DNA from 3 places in the Stenotrophomonas sp. YJH_SMC_33 genome. Region 1 is predicted to be linked to each of the others. Evidence: predicted binding sites of a transcription regulator. Region 1 holds the regulator's gene; each other region holds the start of a gene.

Region 1 (3,267 bases):
TCGGCTTTTTTTGCCGGCGCGATCGCAGTCGGAGCATTGCCACCGTGCAGCTGGTCGAGCAGCGCCTCGAATTCGTCGTCGGTGATCAGGTCGCTGCCCCCCGCGGCGGGTGCTGCGGCGGCGGCGGGCGCAGCCACGGCACCCCCGTGCACGTCGAACTGGGCGATCAGGTCCGGCGGCGCATAGCCCGGCTCGGTGCCGGACGACACGGCGTCCAGCATCGACTGCAGGTAATCCAGTGATTGCTGGGCCGCGTCGAAGTGGTGGGCCTGCAGCACGGCCTGGCCGGCGCGCGCCGCGCCCAGCGCCTCCTCAGCGGCGTGGCACAGCTCGACCATGGCAGTGACGCCGAGGAAGCCGGCGCCGCCCTTGAGCGTGTGGTAGCCGCGGAACACCGCATTGAGCTGGTCGCTGTCCTGCGGTGCCTGCTCCAGCGACACCAGCTGTTCGCCGAGGCGGTCCAGGATCTCCTGCGCCTCGATGATGAAATCGGCAGTGATGTCGTCGGATACCGCGCTCATGCTTACAGCCCCAGATCCGACAACAGGTCGTCGGCGTCGTTCTGCGAGACCGCGTGGCGGTCCAGTCCCTTCAGTGCCGGCCCGGCCAGTGCCGGGTCGGTGCGATGCTGTTCCGGCGGCAGGCCGAGTGCGCCGAAGCCTTCGTGGACGCGGCGGACAATGCCGACCACGCGGCGGATGATCTGCCCGGTCAGGTCCTGGTAGCTCTGGGTCAGGGCGATCTCGGTCAGGTTGTGGCGGATGCGCTCGAGCTGCGCGTCCTGGCCTGGCTGCAGGCCTTCGGCACGCAGCTGTTCGGTCAGGCTGCGGCATTCCTCGGCCAGGTCCAGGGTGCGGTGGGTGGCCTGTTCGGTCATCGCCACCACGTGGTCCAGGCGCGCGCAGGCGTCATCCAGCTCACCGGCCTCGCTGGGCACGGTCGGCAGTTCACCCAGCGCCTGTCCCAGCTCGCGGGCCAGCCGCGACAGGCCGCTCATCATCGGCTGCGTGCGCAGCGCGACCAGTCCGTCGATGCGTTGCCGCCAGGCAGCTTCGTCACCGGACTCCAGTGCGTCCAGGGCTTCCTGCAGGCGCAGGGCCAGGGCGTTCTTGTCGACCGTGGTATCCATCAGGCGCTGGCCGCCAGGCGTTCGAAGATCTTGCCGAGCTTCTCTTCCAGCGTCTGCGCGGTGAAGGGCTTGATGATGTAGCCGTTCACGCCGTTCTGGGCGGCCTCGATGATCTGTTCGCGCTTGGCTTCGGCAGTGACCATCAGCACTGGCAGGGTCTTCAGCTTGGCATCGGCGCGGATCGCCTTGAGCAGCTCGATGCCGGTCATCACCGGCATGTTCCAGTCGGTGACGACGAAATCGAAGGACTGGCTCTGCAGCAGCGACAGCGCGGCATGCCCGTCCTCGGCTTCGGCGGTATTGGTGAAGCCAAGATCGCCCAGCAGGTTCTTGACGATGCGACGCATGGTCGAGAAGTCGTCGACGATCAGGATGCGCATGTTCTTGTTCAAAGCAGAGTTCCTTTGTTGTTCATTCCGGGTGGCCGGGGGCAGCCGCCTCGGGCATGTTCACTCTTCCAGGCCGGCGTCGGCCGCCTCGAAAATCTTCAATCGTCCACGCAGGCGCAGCACGGCCTGGCCGTGGATCTGGCAGACCCGCGACTCGCTCACGCCGAGCACCGCGCCGATCTCCTTCAGGTTCAGTTCCTGCTCGTAATAGAGCGAGAGCACCAGCTGTTCGCGCTCGGGCAGGTGGCCGATGGCCTTGCCCAGCTCGCGGCCGAACTCGCCGCGCTCCAGCACCTGCTGCGGGGTCGGGCCGCCCTGGGCGACGGTGTCCAGCTCGCCCTGGTCCTCGATGCGTGACTCCAGGCTCAGCACCTGGCCACGCGCGGCGTCTTCCATCAGCCGCAGGTATTCGGGCAGCGGCATCTCCATCGCGGCGGCCACTTCGGTGGCGCTGGCGGCACGGCCGGTGCTCTGTTCCAGGCGGCGGATGGTGGCAGCGGCGTCGCGTGCGCGGCGATGCACCGAGCGCGGCACCCAGTCGCCACGGCGGATCTCGTCGATCATCGAACCGCGGATGCGGATCGAGGCGTAGGTCTCGAACGAGGCGCCCTGGTCGGCGTCGTAGCTGCGCGACGCTTCGATCAGCCCCATCATGCCGGCCTGGATCAGGTCGTCCACCTCCACGCTCGCCGGCAGGCGTGCGGCCAGGTGGTGGGCGATGCGCCGCACCAGGTCCGAGTGCTGGGAGATGACCTCGTTGGCCGCCGAGCGCTGGACCTCCCGGTACTGGGCTGCGCCTTTCATGCGGCCACCCCGCGCTGCTTGAGAATGCGCTCGAGGAAGAACTCGACGCCGCCACGCGGTTCGGTCGGCGCCTGCCAGCGTGCGGTGCGGCGCGCGATCTCGGTGATCGCCAGCGCGGCCGGGCTGGACGGGTAGGCCTTCACCACCGGTTGCTGGCGCTGCACCGACAGGCGCAGCCAGTCGTCCTGCGGCACGCAGCCCAGGTAGTTCAGCGAGACATCGGCGAGGAACTTCTCGCACACGCGGGTCAGCTTTTCGTACAGCACGCGGCCCTCGTTGGGATCGCGCACCATGTTGGCCACCACCTGGATGCGGTCCACGCCGCGCTCGCGCGACAGCACCTTGATCAGTGCGTAGGCGTCGGTGATCGAGGCCGGTTCGTCACAGACCACCACCACGGTGTCCTGCGCGGCCTGGCAGAAGGTCAGCACGCCGTCGGTGATGCCGGCGGCGGTATCGACCACCATGATGTCCAGCTCGCGTTCCAGTTCGGAGAACACGTTGACCAGGCCGACATGCTCGGCCGGGGCCAGCTCGGCCATGTGCCGGCGGCCGGAAGCGGCCGGGACCACCAGCACGCCGTTCGGGCCTTCGACGATGACGTCGTCCAGCGAGCAGCGGCCGGCCACCAGGTCGGCCAGCGTAAAGGTGGGGTTCAAGCCCAGGATCACGTCGATGTTGGCCAGGCCCAGGTCGGCGTCCAGCAGCAGCGTGCGCTTGCCCATGCCCGCCAGCGCCACAGCCAGGTTGGCCGAGACGTTGGTCTTGCCCACGCCGCCCTTGCCGCCGGTCACCGCGATGGTGCGCACAGGGCCGAGCGGCTCGCTGCGGGTGGCCGACAGCGGGAAGGTCTTGGTCAGCTTGGCGTACTCACGCGACGGCATGGTTCAACTCCGGGTTGCAGGGCATATCGGCCGCTCGGCGCAAATCTTCAAGGCGAAGTAC
Region 2 (3,267 bases), on a different contig from region 1:
GGTGGCCGGGATGCGCCTGCGCCCAGGCGGCCAGCGGCTGGCGCACGCCGGCAGCGGCATCCAGGCGCTGCAGATCGAACAGGGTGATGGCAGCGGCCGACGTCTCGGCTCGCTCGATCATCGCGTGGCGCAGTTCACGGCTGAGAAACAGGTCGTAGGCTGCACCGCGGCCCACCGCGATGCGCAGCCCCTCGCGGTCGAGGTCGGCCACCTGTTGCGCAGGGCTGTCCTCGCGCACCAGGTAGGTGCCTTCGATCTCCACATAGGGGGCGCTGAAGGCGATGCGGTCGGCACGCGCCGGATCGATCGCCAGGAAGGCCAGATCCCAGGCATCTTCGGCGGCCGCGGCAACCACCGAGGCTGCGGCGTCGTGGCAGGTGAAGCGGGCCTGCACGCCCATCCGTTGCGCCAACGCGGTCGCCAGTTCCAGTGATGGACCGCGCGGTGAGCGCGCATCGCCCTGTGCCAGCACAGGGTTGCCCAGGTTGATGGCCACGCGCAGGAAGCCCAGCGGTGCCAGCGCACCACGATGATCGGCCAGGGACATGCAGGACTCCGCGGGGAAAGGGCGGTTCAGCATGCCAGTACGGACCTGCAAGGCAGTGTCAGTATCCGGTTATCCTGCGGACATGAACCCCATCCTGCACGTCGAGATACCGGTCACTGACCTGGCCCGGGCCATCACGTTCTACCAGCACTGGCTGCAGGTGGCGGTGGACGAACCGATCCTGCAGCACGACTGCCGGATGGCCTACCTGCCGTTTTCCGATGAGGCCGCCGGTGCCAGCATGGCGCTGGTGCGGGGGGCCGACTATCTGCCCTCCGTCCACGGTGCGCGCATCTACATCGGCGTCGATGACCTGGACGTGAGCCTGGAGCGTGCACTGCAAGCGGGCGCTGCGCTGCGCTTCGGACCGGCCGACGCGGGCGACTGGCGCGTGGCCGAGATCTTCGACAGTGAAGGCAACCGTATCGCGCTGCAGGCGCGCGCGGTTGCGTAGAGCCGAGCCCATGCTCGGCTGCTGTTGACCCAGCAGCCCAAGCTCAGCCGAGCATGGGCTCGGCGCTACAAGGTTTCGGCGCGTGAGCGCTGCAGCCAGTCATTGATCGCCGGGTCAAGCCGCGGGTCTTCGGGCAACTGCATGCCGAAGCGTTGCTGCAGTACCTCGCGCACGTCGGCAACATCGTGCAGCGGACGCTTGTCCGGTACCTGGCCGGGGCGGTACTCGGTGTAGTTGCCGCTGCCGATCGTGCGGCGCCAGTCCGGCCCGGTCAGCGATGCGCGCAGCTGGCCGGGGAAGCTGGAATCGGGATGGGTGCACACGTACCAGTTGCCCACCACGTTGTCGATTGGTGCCGGCGCCTGCCGGTCGAACCGATACATCGCCCGCCAGCCATCGTGGGACTCGGCCGACAGCACGAAATCACCGTTGCCAGGCAGTCGGCGCAGCAGGTAGCGCTCGTGCGGCGTGGCCTGTGGCTGCGGATCATGCAGGCGCAGCGGCACGGTCGGGGTCAGGCTGCCGAAACCGGCATCCACCAGCCAGTCATCGCCGTCCACCTGCACGCGCAGCAGCAGGTGGGTGCGTGCGGTCAGTTCGCCGTCCTGGGCGGCCAGCAGCACGCGCGCGCTCAACGGCTGTGCATCGAAGCCCAGCGCCTGCAGCAGTGCCAGCAGGCCGCCATTGAGTTCGAAGCAGTAGCCGCCACGACGGTCGTCGAGCAGCTTGCGCTGCACGCTGTCCAGGTCGATCGGTACTGCATCGCGCAGCAGGCAGCTGAGGGTTTCGAACGGCAGCAGTGCGTTGTGGCGCTGCTGCAGCAAGGTCAGGCCGGCCAGGGTCCGCGGTGGCGGTGCATCCAGCTGCAGGCGCTGCAGGTAGCGGGGGACATCGAGCGTCGTCATGGAGACACCGGGCGGGGGAGGGATGCCCACTGTGCTCCCCCAACCGGGGTTGAGGTCAAGCGCGGCGGCCGTGTCATGCCTCCGTCGCCTGCACCCGGTACAAAGGCCGCGTCCACCAGCGATGGGGGGACGCAGACGAAGAAAGCCCTAAAGTTGTCCTGAGTCAGGCCGATACAGATGCGTCTTTCCGCCTGGAGTCTGTCATGTCGGCCGTTGTCCCCCACCTCCGGTCCCTGCGCACGCGCCTTGCTGCGTTGCACTCGGCGTCCCCTGGGCTGCTGCGCTGGCTGCAGCCACATCGGCTCAGCGTGGCCAACAAGCTCAAGGCCACACTGTGGATCTGCGGCCTGGGCCTGGTGGCGATCGCTGCTGTCTACGCCTGGACTGGCCATGCCAACGCACTGGCTGCGCGCAGCCAGGCCAGCTACCAGCGCGGCAGCGATCTGGCTGCCAGCCTGTCCACGCGGGTGGCCGAAGCGCGTCGCCTGCAGGCCCAGTATGCACGCAGTTTCGATGATGCCGACCGCGCGCAGCTGTTGGCCACGCAGAAGGCGTTGCAGACCGATCTGCAGGCGCTGCGCGCGATGCCGATGGATGCTGGCCGGCGCAAGGCCCTGCAGGCGCTGACCGAAGCCGCCGACGCGTTCTCGCAGGGTGTGGCCGCCCTGTTCGAACGGGTCGACGAGATGGGCCGTGGTGATGCCGGCCTCGCTGCGCAGCTGCAGCAGGCCGCCGACACTCTGCAGGCGCAGGTGGATGTGCAGCAACGGCCCGCGCTGGCGCTGTCCCTGCAGAAGATGCGAAGGCAGGAGGCACTGCTGCTGCTCGACGGTGATTCCACCCACGCCGACCGCGCCAGCGAGGAGAAGCTGCCGTTCGACCTCGCGCTGGCGGGCCTGCCTGCGGATGTGCAGGACACCCTGCGCACCGGGATGGAGGCGTATCAGGCCGCATTGCTGGGGTATGCCGCTGCCCGTGTCGGCCTGGATGTGGAAGCGCAGTCGCTGCTGGGTGCCGCTGCGGACGTAGCGCCTGCACTGGCCGCATTCCAGCGGGCGCAGGTGGCGGCGCTGGCCAGGGCGCAGGCACGCCAGCAGGCCGGCGCGCGCACCATGAGCGTGCTGTTCGCACTGACCCTGCTGCTGGTGGCCGGCGTGCTGATCACCAGCCTGGTGCTGGTGCTGCGTGCGGTGCGCCGGCCGATCCAGGACACCCTGCGCTTCGCCAGCGACATCGCCGACGACCGCCTCGACACCACCCTGCGCGTCTACAACGCCAACGACGAGATCGGCCAACTGGCCCAGCGCCTGGTCGACATGCAGCAGCGCCTGCGCGCGCGCATCGAGATCGAGCGTGCGGTG
Region 3 (3,267 bases), on a different contig from region 1:
GATCTACTTAAGCGCATCCCCATCCAGCCCGAGATCCCAGGCCAGGCCCAGCAGCGCCTCGTCCGCCCGCGACGGGGCCGGGCGCGCGTCCGCCAGTTGCTGCAGCTCGCGGATCTCCTCGCGTGCCACATCCTCCAGCTGTTGCAGCTGCTCACGCACGCTCGCGTTGCGCGGGCGTTCGGTGTCGGTGAGGGCGGGCAAGGCGCGGATCAGGGTCATGGTGCGCGTACAGGATGCATCCAATGGCGGGTTACAGGCAAAGGCCCCGGACGAACCGGGGCCTTGCGGGCTGCTGGCGAGGGCAGCGGACATCAGGATCAGAACAGCTCGACGGTGCCGGCGCCCATGCTCTGCTGGGCAACCGGCTTGTGCGGCGGGCGTTCCCATTCGCTGCGCAGTTCGCGCAGGCGGTTGCCGGTGCGCTGCAGGGCGGTGGCGATCTCTTCGTCGAACACGCCGCCATTGCGGTGCAGCAGCTCCTGCAGGGCCACCGCTTCGCGGTTGATCGCGGTCAGGCGGTCCAGGTGGGTGTGCACGCCGCCCAGGGCCTGGGTGGCGATGTCCTCGAACTGCAGGGCGCGCACGGCCTCGGCCACGCTGCCATCGATCGCACGGGCGCACTCGGACACTTCACGCATGCCGTCGCCCAGCGACGCGTTGATCTGCGCGACGTTGTCGAGCATCGCCGCCGCTTCCTGGCGTGCTTCGCGGGAGCGGTCCATGTCGCGCGAGGCCATGTGCGAGACCGTCTCGCGCACCTTGGCAATGGCGTCCTTGGAGCTGTGTGCCAGCTTGCGGATCTGCTCGTTGAAGGTGGTCGAGCGCTCGGACAGGTTGCGCACTTCGTCGGCGACCACGGCGAAGCCACGACCGGCTTCACCGGCACGCGCCGCTTCGATGGCCGCGTTCAGCGCCAGCAGATTGGTCTGGTCGGCGATCGACTTGACGTCTTCCAGCAGCGCGAAGATGCCATCCAGGTGCTGCGCCATCTGGTCGATGTGCTGCACGGTGGTGCTGCTCTGGCCGCTGACCTGTTCCAGCGCTTCCACCAGCTGCTCCATGCGGTGGCTGGCGTGCTGGGCGAAACGGGCAACGTCGAGGCCGGCGTTGCCTTCATCACCGGCGCGGTCGACGATGCGCGACAGGGCCTGGCTCTGCTGGCGCGACTTGCGGTTCATCGCATCGAAGCTGCCACCGAGGCTGGAGACGGCCTGGCGGATCAGGTCACGGGCGCGTTCCACTTCGCCGCGCGAACCGTCGATCTCGTTGCCGACGAAATTGCGCAGTTCGGTCAGCAGCTGGTCCTGCTCACGCAGGACACGGGCATGTTCCGGGGAACGGTGCGCCTGGGCGCGGGTGGTCCACCACGCAAAGCCGAGCCAGCTCAGCGTCATCGTGGTCAGGATCGCCCAGCGCAGGGCGGCCGGCCATTCGAAACCGATGGCGAAGGGGAGCAGCAGGGTCAGAGCCAGGGGGGCGGCCAGACGGATGAAAATGCGTGAGTACATGGACGTTCTCGGGAGGTGCACGGAGGATGTATCGGCCGTACCCCCTTTCTCTTTAACGTCGATGTGCCCCGAAGTGCATTCTGAATGCACCGGTTTTCCGGCGCTGGCGGTGATTCGGTGTCCGATTCCCTTTTCCATGGAAAAGCGCCCGGACCCCATGCGCTTACGCCAGCTGGCGGTCCACCGCCTCGATCATCGCCTTGCGGCCGAACAGGAAGTCCCAGTAGCTGCCGCCCAGCTGCCGCCACAGCACCGCCGAGCGCACCGCTGCCAGCAGCAGGGCGCGGATCTCGGCCACCACGCCAGCCTGGCCCAGGTAGTGCGGGTTGCCCTGCACCATCACCCGCGGCTTGAGGTGGCTGATGGTGTCCGCGTACAGGCTGCCCAGGCTGGCCAGCACATCCGGGTGGCCGCTGTCGCCCAGCTCGGCGGCCTGGCGCTGGGCGCGCTCGATGCCCGAGGCGACCTTGTTCACCGTGGCGCCATCCTGAACGAAGCGGCGCTCCAGCTGCAGCACCGACAGGGCCAGCTTGGGCAGGATCGGATCCTGGCCCTGGTTGCGGAAGTAGTTGTGCAGCAGGCGCAGCCCGGCCTTCAGTGCATGGCGGTCTCCGAACACCGCCTGCGGCGAGGACGCATCCACGCGGAACACGCTGTCCACGGCGGTGCGCACGGCGGCGGCGTCGGAATGGCCGGTATCGGCGATGCGGCGGACCTGCTGCAGGGCCTGGGCAATGCCGGCCAGGGCCAGGACGCGGTCGTCGACAGTGAAACTCATGCAGCGGATACCTCAAAAGGGGAAGGGGTGGTGCGCAGGCGCTGTTCCAGCGGCGCATCGGTGGCGGCGATCACCGCGCCACCCAGGCACACATCACCGTCATACAGCACCAGCGATTGACCGGGGGTAACGGCACGCTGCGGGCGCGCGAAGGTGACCAGCACGCTGCCATCGTCCAGCACCTGGACCGTACACGGCTCGTCAGGTTGGCGGTAGCGGGTCTGGGCGGTGCATTCGAAGCGCCGTGCCGGCGGCGAGCCGGCGATCCAGTGCGCGGTTTCCGAACGCAGCCGGTTGGAAAGCATCCACTTGCTGTCGCGGTCCTGGTCGACGTACAGCACGTTGCTGGCCACATCCTTGCCGACCACGTACCACGGTGCGGCCGGGCGGCCGCGTACGCCGCCGATGTTCAGGCCCTCGCGCTGACCCAGCGTGAAATAGAACACGCCCGGGTGTTCGGCGATCACGGTGCCATCGGCCGGGTCCACGATCTGCCCAGGCTTGGCCGGCAGGTAGCGACCGAGGAAGTCGCGGAAGTCGCGCTCGCCGATGAAGCAGATGCCGGTGGAATCCTTCTTGGCGTGGGTCGGCAGGCCGACGTCGCGCGCAATCCGGCGCAGGTCGGTCTTTTCCAGGTCGCCGATCGGGAACAGGGTCGCTGCCAGCTGCGCCTGGCCCAGCTGGTGCAGGAAGTAGCTCTGGTCCTTGGAGCGGTCGGCGCCACGCAGCAGCAGCCATTGGCCACCGCGCTGGGCTACGCGCGCGTAATGGCCGGTGGCGATGCGCTCGGCGCCCAGCTCGCGGGCGGCATCCAGGAAATGCTTGAACTTCACCTCGCGGTTGCACAGCACGTCCGGGTTCGGCGTGCGGCCAGCGGCGTACTCGGCCAGGAAGTGCTCGAACACACCCTGCCAGTACTCGCTGGAGAAGTCCCGGAAGTGGAACGGGATACCGAGCAGGCCGCATACGGCGACCGCATCG

Evidence for each region. Region 1 encodes FliA, which starts transcription of late flagellar genes. Its sites were predicted from a motif close to TAAAGTTTNNCNNNCNNNGGCCGATAA; they were not measured.
Region 2: AC5P9W_RS02020 (methyl-accepting chemotaxis protein) is a predicted target of FliA. The motif match lies at 2,055-2,081, and genes of this name have one in related genera.
Region 3: AC5P9W_RS08390 (methyl-accepting chemotaxis protein) is a predicted target of FliA. The motif match lies at 1,537-1,563, and genes of this name have one in related genera.

Annotation. Positions count from the first base shown of each region.
Region 1 is NZ_JCAFVJ010000018.1:31,688-34,954, reverse strand. It holds gene AC5P9W_RS18865 (chemotaxis protein CheA) at 1-521, opposite strand, end outside; gene AC5P9W_RS18860 (protein phosphatase CheZ) at 524-1,129, opposite strand; gene cheY (chemotaxis response regulator CheY) at 1,129-1,521, opposite strand; gene AC5P9W_RS18850 (RNA polymerase sigma factor FliA) at 1,579-2,322, opposite strand; gene AC5P9W_RS18845 (MinD/ParA family ATP-binding protein) at 2,319-3,206, opposite strand; gene flhF (flagellar biosynthesis GTPase FlhF) at 3,193-3,267, opposite strand, start outside.
Region 2 is NZ_JCAFVJ010000001.1:425,229-428,495, reverse strand. It holds gene AC5P9W_RS02035 (transporter substrate-binding domain-containing protein) at 1-547, opposite strand, end outside; gene AC5P9W_RS02030 (VOC family protein) at 630-1,001, shown strand; gene AC5P9W_RS02025 (arylamine N-acetyltransferase family protein) at 1,067-1,906, opposite strand; gene AC5P9W_RS02020 (methyl-accepting chemotaxis protein) at 2,110-3,267, shown strand, end outside.
Region 3 is NZ_JCAFVJ010000004.1:23,534-26,800, forward strand. It holds gene AC5P9W_RS08385 (hypothetical protein) at 4-219, opposite strand; gene AC5P9W_RS08390 (methyl-accepting chemotaxis protein) at 318-1,508, opposite strand; gene hflD (high frequency lysogenization protein HflD) at 1,672-2,286, opposite strand; gene mnmA (tRNA 2-thiouridine(34) synthase MnmA) at 2,283-3,267, opposite strand, start outside.